DNA from 2 places in the Protaetiibacter sp. SSC-01 genome. Region 2 is predicted to be linked to the other one. Evidence: predicted binding sites of a transcription regulator. Region 2 holds the regulator's gene; the other holds the start of a gene.
The links. Region 2 encodes HspR, which represses chaperone genes until heat shock. Its sites were predicted from a motif close to AAGTTGAGTCNNNNNGACTCAACTT; they were not measured.
Positions count from the first base shown of each region.

Region 1: a site for HspR is predicted at 1,637-1,661, ahead of H4J02_RS02315 (Hsp20/alpha crystallin family protein). Genes of this name have one in related genera too.

Region 1 is NZ_CP059987.1:492,005-498,553, reverse strand. Features, by position in the region: gene H4J02_RS02320 (ferredoxin--NADP reductase) at 1-1,446, shown strand, start outside; gene H4J02_RS02315 (Hsp20/alpha crystallin family protein) at 1,680-2,117, shown strand; gene H4J02_RS02310 (YdeI family protein) at 2,229-2,801, shown strand; gene H4J02_RS02305 (malate dehydrogenase) at 2,861-3,841, opposite strand; gene H4J02_RS02300 (NADP-dependent isocitrate dehydrogenase) at 3,933-5,096, opposite strand; gene H4J02_RS02295 (GNAT family N-acetyltransferase) at 5,257-5,709, shown strand; gene H4J02_RS02290 (MGMT family protein) at 5,723-6,052, shown strand; gene H4J02_RS02285 (hypothetical protein) at 6,114-6,549, shown strand, end outside.
Region 2 is NZ_CP059987.1:2,890,193-2,896,741, forward strand. Features, by position in the region: gene H4J02_RS13510 (hypothetical protein) at 1-1,416, opposite strand, end outside; gene H4J02_RS13515 (heat shock protein transcriptional repressor HspR) at 1,579-1,995, opposite strand; gene H4J02_RS13520 (DnaJ C-terminal domain-containing protein) at 1,995-2,957, opposite strand; gene H4J02_RS13525 (nucleotide exchange factor GrpE) at 2,977-3,609, opposite strand; gene dnaK (molecular chaperone DnaK) at 3,615-5,465, opposite strand; gene H4J02_RS13535 (MFS transporter) at 5,654-6,549, shown strand, end outside.

The DNA.
Region 1 (6,549 bases), 560 kb from region 2:
GTGCTCGCCGTCGTCGGGCTCGTGGCCCTCGTGCTCGCGCTCACCGACGCGATCTCGATCGACCCGCTCGCGATCCTCGCCTCGGCCGCCGTGCTGCTCGCCGCGTCCTGGATCGCGAATCAGGTGCTCGGGCTCGCCTTCCGCAGCCGACCGCTCGTCGAGTCGGGGGTCATCACGGCGCTCCTGCTGCTCTTCGTGCTCGAGCCGACGCTCGATCCCGCGGGGCTCCTTTTTCTCGCGCTCGCCGCCGCGATCGCCGCGCTCTCGAAGTACGTCATCGCGTGGCGCGGGCGGCACCTCGTGAACCCCGCGGCGTTCGCGGCCGTCGTCGTCGGCGTGACGGGGCTCGCGTTCTCGTCGTGGTGGGTCGCGACTCCCCCGCTGCTTCCCGTCGTCGCGCTCGGGGCGCTCCTCATCCTGTGGCGCACGCGCCGGCTCGGCATGGGGCTCGTCTACATCGCCGTCGCGGGCGGCGTGCTCCTCGTGCGCTTCCTGCTGTTCGGCAGCGACGTGCCGACGGCGCTCGCGTTCACCTTCCTCTCCTCCCCCGTCGTCTTCGCCGCGGGGTTCATGCTCAGCGAGCCGCTCACGATGCCGCCGCGCGCGTGGCAGCGCATCCTGTACGCCGTCGTCACGGGTCTGCTCACGAGCGTGCCGTTCACGATCGGGCCGTTCCGCAACACGACCGAGCTCGCGCTCGTCATCGGCGGTGTGCTCGCGTTCCTGCTCGGTCAGCGGCGCGGCGTGACGCTCGAGCTCGCGTCCAAGCGGCAGCTCACGCCGACCGCGTGGGAGTTCCGCTTCCGCCCCACGGCGCACGTGCGGTTCGCCCCCGGCCAGTACCTCGAGCTCACGATCCCGCACCACCGGCCCGACCTCGGCGGCATCCGTCGCGTGTTCTCGGTCGCGTCGGCGCCGGGCGACCCCGAGGTCGCGGTCGGGGTGCGCGTGCGGGAGCAGGCGTCGAGCTTCAAGCGCGCGCTCGTCGCGCTCGAGCCGGGGGCCCGCATCCGCGCGACGGGAGTGTGGGGCGACTTCACGCTGCCGCGCCACGCGGATGCGAAGCTCGCCTTCGTCGCGGCGGGCATCGGCGTGACGCCCTTCGTGTCGCACCTCGGCGCCCTCGCCGCGGCCGGGCGCGCGGGCGACGCCGAGCTGCTCTACGCGGTGCGGTCGGCATCCGACCTCGCCTACCGCGACGAGCTCGCCGCCACCGGATGCCGCGTCGCCGTGCTGTCGCCCGACGACCCCGGCGAGCTGCCCGCCGGCTGGACGTGGCTCGGCGCGGGCGCGCTCGACGCCGACACCGTGCTGCGGGCGATCCCGGATGCGGCCGAGCGCCACGTGTACCTCTCGGGTGCGCCCGCGGACGTGGCGCGGCTGCGTCGCGCCCTCCGCGCCGCGGGTGCGCGCCGCATCCGCACCGACGTGTTCCTCGGCTACTGAGTCGCTCTCCCGCTGGTTGAGTGCCGCGCGCCGCGCCTCAGGCGCGACGCACGGCGTATCGAAACCGGACGGACGTCTGACGTCGGTGGGGTTTCGATACGCGCCGCTTCTCGGCGCTACTCAACCAGCGGGAGGGCACCCCGCACCCTCTTGGCACTCTCCCCCCGAGAGTGCTAAAACAGATACAGAGAAGTTGAGTCACCACGACTCACATCCGTATCCAGGAGGTACCGATGACCATGTTCTTCGACCCGTTCCGCGAGCTCGACCGCGTCGCCGGCCAGCTCCTCGACAACCGCCAGGGTCCGCGGTTCATGCCGATGGACCTCTACCGCGACGGCGACCACTACGTGCTCAACGCCGACCTCCCGGGCATCGACCCGGGCAGCGTCGACATCGACGTGGACGGCCAGGTGCTCACGATCCGCGCCGAGCGCACCGCGCGCAGCGCTGAGGGCGTCACGTGGATCGCACGCGAGCGCTCGAGCGGCACGTTCCTGCGCCAGCTCAACCTCGGCCAGGGCGTCGACACCGCGGGCATCTCGGCGAGCTACGAGAACGGCGTGCTGAGCATCGTGATCCCCGTGAGCGAGGCCGCGAAGCCCCGCAAGATCGCGGTGCAGGCCGCCGGCTCGCCCGCGCAGGTGGAGGCCGCGGCCGTCGAATCCTGACGCCATAGTTCCCGTTCCGCGTGTTCGCACCCGTTCCTTCGGGAACAATCACGCGGAACGGGAACAATCGGGCCCCGGACGCACGTCGTCCGGGGCCCGTATCGTGTCGGCATGTCGTCGTTCGCCGAGAAGCCGATCCTGCCGTTCACCGACTGGCGCGAGTGGGAGGCGTTCCTCGAGAACGACCCGCCCGCCGACGGCGTGCGCGTGAAGATCGTGAAGGCGAAGTCGACGCTTCCCGGTATCACGCGGCAGGAGGCTCTCGACGTCGCCCTCTGCTTCGGCTGGATCGACGGACAGGCGGGCGCGTTCGACGAGAACTTCAGCCTGCAGGCCTACACGCCGCGTCGCCCGCGCAGCCCGTGGTCGCAGATCAACCGCGAGCACGTCGAGCGCCTGATCGCGGAGGGGCGGATGCGGCCCACCGGTCAGGCGGAGATCGACCGCGCGAAGGCAGACGGTCGCTGGGATGCCGCCTACCGCCAGAAGGACGCGCCCGTGCCACCCGAGCTGCAGGTGCTGCTCGATGCGAGCCCCACGGCATCCGCGAACTTCGCCGCCCTCAACGCGCAGAACCGCTGGGCGTTCATCTTCCGCATCCAGCAGGCCGTGAAGCCCGAGACGCGCGAGCGTCGCGCCCGCCAGTTCCTCGAGATGCTCGAGCGCGGCGAGAAGCTCTACTGATTGTTCCCGTTCCGCGTGTTCGCACCCGTTCCTTCGGGAACAAACACGCGGAACGGGAACTAAGAGGGGAGGAGGCCGAGGGCGCGCACGGCGTCGCGCTCGGCCGCGAGCTCCGCGGCGGAGGCCGCGAGCGCCTCGCGCACCGCATCCGACTGCTCGAGGTCGTCGACGACGCGCCACTCGCCGCCGTCGCTCGTGGCGGGCACCGAGCTCACGAGCCCCGCGGGCACACCGTACTCGCCACGGCTCGGCAGGGCGACCGAGACCCAGTCGCCGTCGGCCGTGCCGAGCACCCAATCGCGCACGTGGTCGATGGCGGCGGATGCGGCGCTCGCCGCCGACGAGGATCCGCGCGCCGCGATGATCGCGGCCCCGCGCCCCGCGACGGTCGGCGCGAACTCGTCGGCGACCCAGGCCGGGTCGAAGCCGACGGGCTCGCCGTCGAGCAGCACGTGCGTGGGATCGGGCACCTGCGTCGAGGAGTGGTTGCCCCAGATGGTCATGCGCGTGAGGCGCCCCACCCCGACGCCGAGCTTCGCGGCGAGCTGCGCGAGCCCGCGGTTGTGGTCGAGGCGCGTCATGGCGGTGAAACGCTCCCCGGGCACGTCGGGCGCGTGCGCGGCGGCGATGAGGGCGTTCGTGTTGGCGGGGTTGCCCACGGCGAGCACCCGGATGTCGTCGGCGGCGTGGTCGTTGATCGCACGTCCCTGCGGGCCGAAGATGCCCGCATTGGCGGCGAGCAGGTCGCCGCGCTCCATGCCCGCCGCACGAGGGCGGGCACCCACGAGCAGCGCGATGTCAGCGCCGTCGAAGGCGGCATCCGCGTCGTCGAAGACGTCGACCGACTCGAGCAGCGGGAACGCGGCATCCGAGAGTTCCATCGCCGTGCCCTCGGCCGCGGCGAGCGCCTGCGGGATCTCGAGCAGGCGCAGGCGCACGGGGCGGTCGCCGAGCATGTCACCCGCCGCGATGCGGAACAGCAGGGCGTAGCCGATCTGCCCGGCGGCGCCCGTGACGGTGACGGCCGTGGGTGCGGTCATGCCCCCACGCTACGCGCGAGGGGGCACGACCGACCGGGTCTTCCGTCCCGTCAGGGGCGACGCCGCAGCAGCCGGTGGCCGACGGGCTGCGTCAGCCCAGGCGCGCCTTGAGGTTCTCGTCGAGCGTCGCGAGGAACTCCTCGGTCGTCTGCCAGTCCTGGTCGGGGCCCACGAGGAGCGCGAGATCCTTCGTCATCTTGCCCGACTCGACGGTCTTGATGACGACGTCTTCGAGGGTCTCGGCGAAGTCGATGAGCGCCTGGTTGCCGTCGAGCTTGCCGCGGTGCATGAGGCCACGGGTCCACGCGAAGATCGAGGCGATCGGGTTGGTGGAGGTGGGCTTGCCCGCCTGGTGCTGACGGTAGTGGCGCGTGACGGTGCCGTGCGCCGCCTCGGCCTCGACGATCTTCCCGTCGGGCGTCGCGAGCACGGAGGTCATGAGGCCGAGCGAGCCGAAGCCCTGGGCCACGGTGTCGGACTGCACGTCGCCGTCGTAGTTCTTGCAGGCCCAGACGTAGCCGCCCTCCCACTTCATGGCCGAGGCGACCATGTCGTCGATGAGGCGGTGCTCGTAGGTGAGGCCCGCGGCGTCGAACTGCTCCTTGAACTCGGTGTCGAAGATCTCCTGGAAGATGTCCTTGAAGCGGCCGTCGTACGCCTTGAGGATCGTGTTCTTCGTCGAGAGGTACACGGGGTAGTTGCGGGCGAGACCGTAGTTGAGCGAGGCGCGCGCGAAGTCGCGGATCGACTCGTCGAGGTTGTACTGCACCTGCGCGATGCCGTTGCCGGGCGCCTGGAACACCTCGAACTTGAGCGGCTCGCTGCCGTCTTCCGGGGTGAACTCGACGGTCAGCGTGCCCTTGCCCTGGAACGTGAAGTCGGTGGCGCGGTACTGGTCGCCGAAGGCGTGGCGGCCGATGATGATCGGCTTGTTCCAGCCGGGCACGAGGCGCGGGATGTTGGAGATGATGATCGGCTCGCGGAAGATGACGCCGCCGAGGATGTTGCGGATGGTGCCGTTGGGCGACTTCCACATCTTCTTGAGGCCGAACTCCTCGACGCGCGCCTCGTCGGGCGTGATCGTGGCGCACTTGACACCCACACCGTGCTTCTGGATGGCGTGGGCCGCGTCGATCGTGACCTGGTCGTCGGTCGCGTCGCGGTTCTCGATGCCGAGGTCGTAGTACTCGAGCGTGACGTCGAGGTAGGGGTGGATGAGGCGGTCCTTGATGAACTGCCAGATGATGCGCGTCATCTCGTCGCCGTCGAGCTCGACGACCGTTCCCTCGACCTTGATCTTCTCGACCACGTGTTGTCCTTTCGCGTGCAAACCGCCGTCAAGCCTACCTCTCTTCTCAGATATCTCGACATCGAGATATCTGCCGCTCGACGCCCGGGCGGGTTAGCCTGTCTGAATGGCCGACCTGAGACTGGAAGAGCTGACGGCGCAGACCATCGTCGCGGCCCGCAACCTCGCCCTCAAGCCGGGGCAGGAGGCGTTCATCGCGCCGGAGACCTACGTGCACGTCGAGCAGGACCTCGACCCCGCAGGCTCGTGGCCCCGCGTCGTCATGGACGGCGATCAGCTCGTCGGCTACGTCATGGGCACCTTCGACCCCGACGCCCCCGAGGACTTCCTCAAGGCCGCGCTGTGGCGCATCCACGTCGAGGCGGATGCGCAGGGTTCGGGCGTCGGCCGCTTCGCCGTGCAGGCGCTCGCCGACGAGGCGCGTCGCCGCGGCTTCGACCGCATCACGGTCGTGTGGGCTCCCGGCGAGGCCGGGCCCGAGGCGTTCTTCAAGGCCGTGGGCTTCGAGGTCGTGGGCGAGACGCCCTACGGCGAGAAGCTCGGCGCGCTCACCCTCTGACCGCGGGCAGCGGATGCGGCTCCCGCCCGAGGACTTCGTGGGCGCGGTCCTCGACGTGGTCGCCCGGATCCCCGAGGGGCGGGCGATGGCGTACGGTGACGTGGCCGCCGCGATCGGCTCGCGGGCCGCACGCGGCGTCGGCCAGGTGATGGCGTACTACGGCGCCGACGCGCCGTGGTGGCGCGTCATCCGAGCGAGCGGCCACCCGCCCCTCGACCACGAGCGCGAGGCGCTGCAGCACTACCGCGCCGAGGGCACGCCCCTCCTCTGGTCGCGAGATCGCGCCGTGTACCGCGTCGATCTCGCGGCCGCCCGCTGGTGGCCCGACGTGGAACCGGGCTGACCGCGGCATCCCCCGAACTGGCGCGTTCGCACGAGCCGCGCGGCAGGTAGCCTCACTTGCCATGACCCGAACCGACGACCTCATGGCGATGATGCAGAGGCACATGCGCGGCACGGCCTTCGTCTTCTCGCGCACCGCCAAGGGCTTCACGATCGACCTCGACCTCGCGAACCCGCAGTGGTGGCCGATCATCGCGCAGACGAACCTCGCCGAGACCTCGAGCTTCCAGATCGTGACCGACGAGATCGACTCGAAGTTCACGATCGTCGAGATCCCGCGTCGCATCGAGTGGGGTGGCGACGACGCTCCGCACTTCGTTCAGAACGCGCCCGGCGGACCGAAGCAGAGCATGCGCGACGAGGTCGACCTGCGCGTGAGCGCCGAGCCCATCCGTCGTCTCGTGCGGCGTGAGGCCGGCGGTCTCGGCTTCCGCGAGACGCTCGACCGCAAGAAGCTCTACACGATGCTGGGCGTCGCGGCGGGTGGCGTGGCGGCCG
Region 2 (6,549 bases):
TCCGCCCGCAGCGCGCAGCTCGAGCGCGTCGTTCCCGCCCGTGCCGCCGTCGACCGTCGCGATCGACCCGCCGGCCGCGACATCCACCACGAAGGTGTCGTCGTCGGACGCCGCACCCACGAGGTGGGTGAAGCCCGCGAAGTCGATGCCGGCGACGTCGCCGCCGCCCGTCCCGTCGACGGTCCACGTGACGGCGCCGGCCGAGCCCTGCCGAGTGAGCGTCGCATCCGCCCCGACGACCGCCACGCTCGTGACGCCCGTGTACGAGACGCTGTGTCCGCCGATGGTCACCGTGCCGGAGCCGGATGCCGTGAGCAGCCACGCGGCGCCGTCGCCCGTGACGGTGAGCGACGCGGCGCCCGAGCCCGTGATCGTGACCGGGATGCCGGCGCCCGCGAGCGCCGCGAGCACGCCCGCGCCGATCGTGATGGCGGAGCCGGAGAGCGTGAGGCTCGCGACCTGGGCGAGCGGGGTGCGGGTCTCGGTGCCGTCGACGACCGTCACGAGTTCGGCGCCGTCGATCGCGACGCTCACCGTCGTGCCGCTCGCCGTGACGGGCGCGGGAGCCGCGGGCTCCTCGTCGTCGGCGGCGAAGGTGCTGAAGCCGAGCGGGGCGGCCTCGGGGCCGGCGGGCGGCTCCTCCGCGGAGGGCTCCTGGACTGCGGCGGGCTCCTCGGCGGCCGGCTCCTCAACGGGCAGCGACTCGACGACCGGCTCGGGCTCCTCGCCGAACGCGACGACGCGGCCGAACGAGAGCAGCGAGTAGTCCGCGCCCTCGTCACCCGTCTCGGTGCCGTCGCCCGAGCCGGGCTCGGGGGTCGGGTCGGGCGTGGGGTCGGGAGTCGGCTCAGGGGTCGGCGTGGGCGTGGGCGTCGGGGTCGGGGTCGGGGTCGGGGTCGGGGTCGGGGTCGGGGTCGGGGTCGGGGTCGGGTTGTTGCCGTTCGTGTTCCCGTTGCCCGTCGTCGACCCGACGGTCGTCGGCCCGACCGTGCCGGGGCCGCACACGAGCGTGCGGCTCGTCGAGCTCGACGACGAGGTGCCCGTGCCGTCGCCCGTGCCGTCGCCGCCCGTGACCTTGAGCACGCAGTTCGACGTGCCGCCCGGGTTGAGGTCGGGCTCGGCCGGCACCGTGACGATGACGACGCGGCGCGTGGGCGCCTGCGGCTCCGGCTCGACGACGGGCGGCGCCTCGGCGGCGGGCTGCTGCGGAGCGGCCGGCGCGAGGAGCACGGGGACGCGCGACGGGAACGGCCCGAGGGGCGCCGCGACGGGCGCGGGCTCGACAGGCTCGGCGGCCGCGGCCGGAGCGGGAGCACCTGTGAGCGTCGCGATCGCGAGGATGGCGGCAAGGGCCGCGGCGAGCGCACCGAAGGCGCGTCGGGGGGACGCATGGTGGTGCATGGCCGCAGCGCTCATGGTGGTTTCGCGCGCGGATCGGGGGCACCAAGCGGGGGATCGGGAGGCACACGCGCACGCGATTGCGGCTCATGCTAACCCTGACGGACTCTCAGCACTAGTCCCGATTTCCGGAGCCCGCCCCGGGGCCCCTCCCGGGTGCCGCGGCGAGCTCCCCGCGCGTCAGCGGCCGGGGCCGAGCGGTCGCCAGAGCACGACCTGGTTCCGCTTGAGCCGCTCGCCCGCCCGGAGCGACACGACCTCGCCCTCGGTGCCCGCCGCGAAGACACGGCGACCCGTGCGCATGAGCAGCTCGTCGGCGAGCGCCGCCTCGAGCTCGCGCACGCGCGTCGTGAGCGCGGTCACCTGGTTCTCGAGCTCGAGGATGCGACGTATTCCCTCGAGGTTGAGCCCCTCCGCGGAGAGCCTCGCGATCTCGCGCAGCTGCACGACGTCGCGCATCGAGTAGCGCCGCGACTTGCCGGCCGTGCGCTGCGGGATCACGAGCCCCATCCGGTCGTACTGGCGCAGCGTCTGCGGGTGCATGCCCGCGAGCTCCGCCGCGACCGCGATCGCGAAGAGGGGCGTCGACTCGTCCATCAGCCGCGGGCCTTCTCGAGCAGCTCCTCGCGCGGGTTCTCGTCGGGGAGCGCCGCCGCGAACGCCTCGAGCTTCTTCTTCGCGTCGCCCGAGAGGTGGCTCGGCACGACGACGTGCACGGTCGCGAGCAGGTCGCCCGTCGAGCCCCCGGCGGTCACCCCGCGACCCTTCACGCGCAGCACGCGGCCGCTCGGCGTGCCGGGCGCGACGCGCAGCCGCACGGGGTCGCCGTCGAGCGTCGGCACCTCGATCGTCGCGCCGAGGGCGGCCTCCGTGAAGGTCACGGGCACATCGACGCGCAGGTTCGCGCCGTCGCGCTCGAACACCGGATGCGGCCGCACCGCGACGGTCAGCACGAGGTCGCCCGGCTCACCGCCGTCGGGGCTCGGCTGCCCCTTGCCGCGCAGCTTGATCCTCTGGCCGTCGCGCACGCCCGCGGGGATCTTGACCTTCGTGGCCTTGCCGCCGGGCAGCTGCAGGGTGACCGTGTCGCCCTGGATCGCGGTCAGGAAGTCGAGTGTCGTCGTCGCCGTGATGTCGGCGCCGGGAGTCGGTCCGCCGAAGCCGCGGTAGCCGCCCGTCGAGTTGCCGAAGCGGCCCGACCCGAACATCCCGCCGAGGAGATCCTCGAATCCTCCGGCGGAATACGTCGGGCGTCCACCGCCCCCGAACATGCCGCCGAAGACATCCTCGAACCCCTGACCGCCCGACGTGAAGCGCGCACCGCCGCCCATCGCGCGGATCTGGTCGTACTCCGCACGCTCCTGCGGATCGGAGAGCACAGCGTACGCCTCGCTGATCTCCTTGAACCGCGCCTCGGCGGCGGTATCACCCGGATTCGAGTCCGGGTGATACTGCCGCGCGAGCTTGCGGTAGACCTTCTTGAGCTCGGCGTCGGAGACGTCCTTCGAAACGCCGAGCGTGGCGTAGAAGTCCTTGTCGAACCAGTCCTGGCTGGCCATCGGACTCCTCTCGGGTTCTCTAGCTGGCGGGCGGCGCGCTCACGGCGACCTTGGCGGCCCGGATGAGCCGGTCGCCGAGCGCGTAGCCCACCTCGATCACGTCCTTGACCGTCTCGCCCTCGGCATCCGGGTCGGGCAGGTGCACGACCGCCTCGTGGATGTTGGGGTCGAAGGTCTCGCCGACCTCGCCGACGCGGCGCAGCCCGTACTTCTCGAACCCGGCCCGCAGCTTCTGCGAGACGAGCGTGAGGGGCGCGCCCTCGACGAGGTCGCCGTGCGCATCCGCGCGGTCGAGGTCGTCGATGACGGGGAGGAGCGAGCGGATCACCTCGGCGATGACGGCCTCGCGGTTCGCCGCGCGGTCGCGCTCGACGCGGGTGCGGAAGTTCTTGAGGTCGGCCTGCGCGCGGGCGGCGATCTCGCGGTACTCGGCCACGAGGTCCTTCTCCGCGTCGGCCAGGAGCGCGAGGTCCTCGTCGCTCAGGCCGTCGCCGTCCTCCGGTGCCCGGTCGGCCGCGGGGGTCTCCACCCGCGGCTCGCCGGTCTCCGGGTCGATCTTCCGCTTGTCCTGGACCTTCGGCTCCTCTTCGCGGCCGGTGTCGTCGCGGCCCGCCTTGTCGCGGCCGGTGTCGTCGCGGTCCTTGTCAGCCATGCGTCTTACTTCTTCTCGTCCTCGTCGTCGACGATCTCGGCGTCGACCACATCCTCGTCGGAGGAGGTCGAGCCGCTCGTCGGGCTCGGGCCCTCCGCCGCCTCGGAGCTGGCCTGGTAGATCGCCTCGCCGAGCTTCGTCTGCGACTCGTTGAGCTTGTCGAAGGCCGACTTGATGGCGGCCTCGTCCTCGCCCTGGAGCGCGGTCTTGAGGGCCTCGATGTCGCCCTTCACCTCGTCCTTGACGGGCTCGGCGATCTTGTCCTCGTTCTCGGAGATGAGCTTCTCGAGCGAGTAGACGAGCTGCTCGGCGTTGTTGCGCACCTCGGCCGCCTCGCGACGCGCCTTGTCTTCCGCGGCGTGCTCCTCGGCCTCGCGCACCATGCGCTCGATGTCGTCCTTGGGCAGCGACGAGCCGCCCGTGATCGTCATCGACTGCTCCTTGCCGGTGCCCTTGTCCTTCGCCGAGACGTGCACGATGCCGTTCGCGTCGATGTCGAAGGTGACCTCGATCTGCGGCACGCCGCGCGGGGCGGGGGCGATGCCCGTGAGCTCGAAGGTGCCGAGCGCCTTGTTGTCGCGCGTGAACTCGCGCTCGCCCTGGAATACCTGGATGGCGACCGACGGCTGGTTGTCGTCGGCGGTCGTGAAGGTCTCGCTGCGCTTCGTCGGGATCGCGGTGTTGCGCTCGATGAGCTTCGTCATGATGCCGCCCTTGGTCTCGATGCCGAGGCTCAGGGGGGTCACGTCGATGAGCAGAACGTCCTTGCGCTCGCCCTTCAGCACGCCGGCCTGGAGGGCGGCGCCGACGGCGACCACCTCATCCGGGTTGACGCCCTTGTTGGGCTCCTGGCCGCCCGTGAGCTTCTTGACGAGCTCGGTGACGGCGGGCATGCGGGTCGAGCCGCCGACGAGCACGACGTGCGCGATGTCGGAGACCTTGATGCCGGCCTCCTTGATCACGTCGTCGAAGGGCTTCTTCGTGCGGTCGAGCAGGTCGGAGGTCATCTGCTCGAACTGGGCGCGGCTGAGCGTCTCGTCGAGGTTCGCGGGGCCGTTCTCGGTGAGCGAGAGGTAGGGCAGCTGGATGCTCGCCGACAGGCTCGAGGAGAGCTCCTTCTTGGCCTGCTCGGCGGCCTCCTTGAGGCGCTGGAGCGCGATCTTGTCGTTCGAGACGTCGACGCCCGTCGTCTCCTTGAACTTCTTGATGAGCCACTCGACGATGCGCTGGTCCCAGTCGTCGCCGCCGAGGCGGTTGTCGCCGGAGGTCGCGCGCACCTGGATGGTGGAGAAGTCGTCGTCCTTACCCACCTCGAGGAGGGAGACGTCGAAGGTGCCGCCGCCGAGGTCGAAGACGAGGATGAGCTCGTCTTCCTTGCCCTTGTCGAGGCCGTACGCGAGCGCCGCCGCGGTGGGCTCGTTGATGATGCGCAGCACGTTGAGGCCCGCGATCTCGCCGGCCTCCTTCGTGGCCTGGCGCTCGGCGTCGTTGAAGTACGCGGGGACGGTGATGACCGCGTCGGTCACGTCCTCGCCGAGGTACTGCTCGGCATCGCGCTTGAGCTTCTGGAGGATGCGGGCGGAGAGCTCCTGCGGCGTGTACTTCTTGCCGTCGATCTCCTTCTTCCAGTCGGTGCCCATGTGGCGCTTGACGGATGCGATGGTGCGGTCGACGTTCGTGACGGCCTGGCGCTTCGCGGTCTCGCCGACGAGCACCTCCCCGTCCTTCGTGAAGGCGACGATCGAGGGCGTCGTGCGGAATCCCTCGGCGTTGGCGATGACCGTGGGCTCGCCGCCCTCGAGGACCGCGACCACGGAGTTGGTGGTTCCGAGGTCGATTCCGACTGCTCGTGCCATGTTCTTGTTGCTCCTTGAAGACTGGTGGGATGCGCGGACTTGAGCCGCGCCGTATCAAGTTTGCACCCCGTCCGGGGGGATGTCAAGAAGCTTGAGTCGACGCGGCTCAAGGCCGGCGCGGCCGCGGTACACGCGTTGCTCCGCGTCGCGTCATCCGCTCGTCACGCGCGCGCAGTAGCGTTTCCTCCATGACCCACCCGAGCGGCGGCGACGCCGCGGCCACGCCCTCCGTTCCCACGCCTCCCGTCGCCGCCGACACGGGCGCGGTCGCCGTCGTCGGTCTCGAGCTGCAGGAGGGGCGCACGATCCCCCGCAAGCAGGTCGTCTCGTGGGCGCTGTGGGACTGGGCGACGCAGCCGTTCAACTCGGTCATCCTGACCTTCGTCTTCACGGCGCTCTACCTCACGACCGACGTCTTCCTCTCCCCCGAGCTCGCGGCGCTGCCCGACGACTCCGCGGCGAAGGAGGCCGGGCTCGCCGAGCTCGCATCCGGCCTCGGCCTCGCGACCACGATCTCGGGCCTCATCATCGCCCTCATCGCGCCCGTGCTCGCGCAGCGGGCGGATGCGAGCGGCCGCCGCAAGTTCTGGCTGCTCGTCTACACGGGCGTGCTCATCGTCACGACCGGCTCCCTCTTCTTCGTGCAGGGCGCGCCCCAGTTCTTCGTGCTCGGCGTCTCGCTCATCGCCATCGGCACCGTCTTCAGCGAGCTCGCGGGCGTCAACTACAACGCGATGCTCGTGCAGGTCGCGACGCCCAAGACCGTCGGCCGCGTGAGCGGACTCGGATGGGGCCTCGGCTACATCGGCGGCATCCTCGCGCTCGTCATCGTCGTCGTCGCCTACTCGATGGACTGGTTCGGGCTGCCGCAGGAGAACGGCCTGCCGTTCCGGATCGTCGCGCTCGGCTGCGCGATCTGGACGACCGTCTTCGTCATCCCCTTCGTGCTCAACGTGCCCGAGCTCGAGCACACCGAGCCCCAGAAGCGCGTCAACTTCTTCGCGAGCTACGTCGTGCTGTTCCGCGACATCGCGCGCCTGTTCCGCGAGTCGCGCCCGACCTTCTGGTTCCTGCTCGCGAGCGC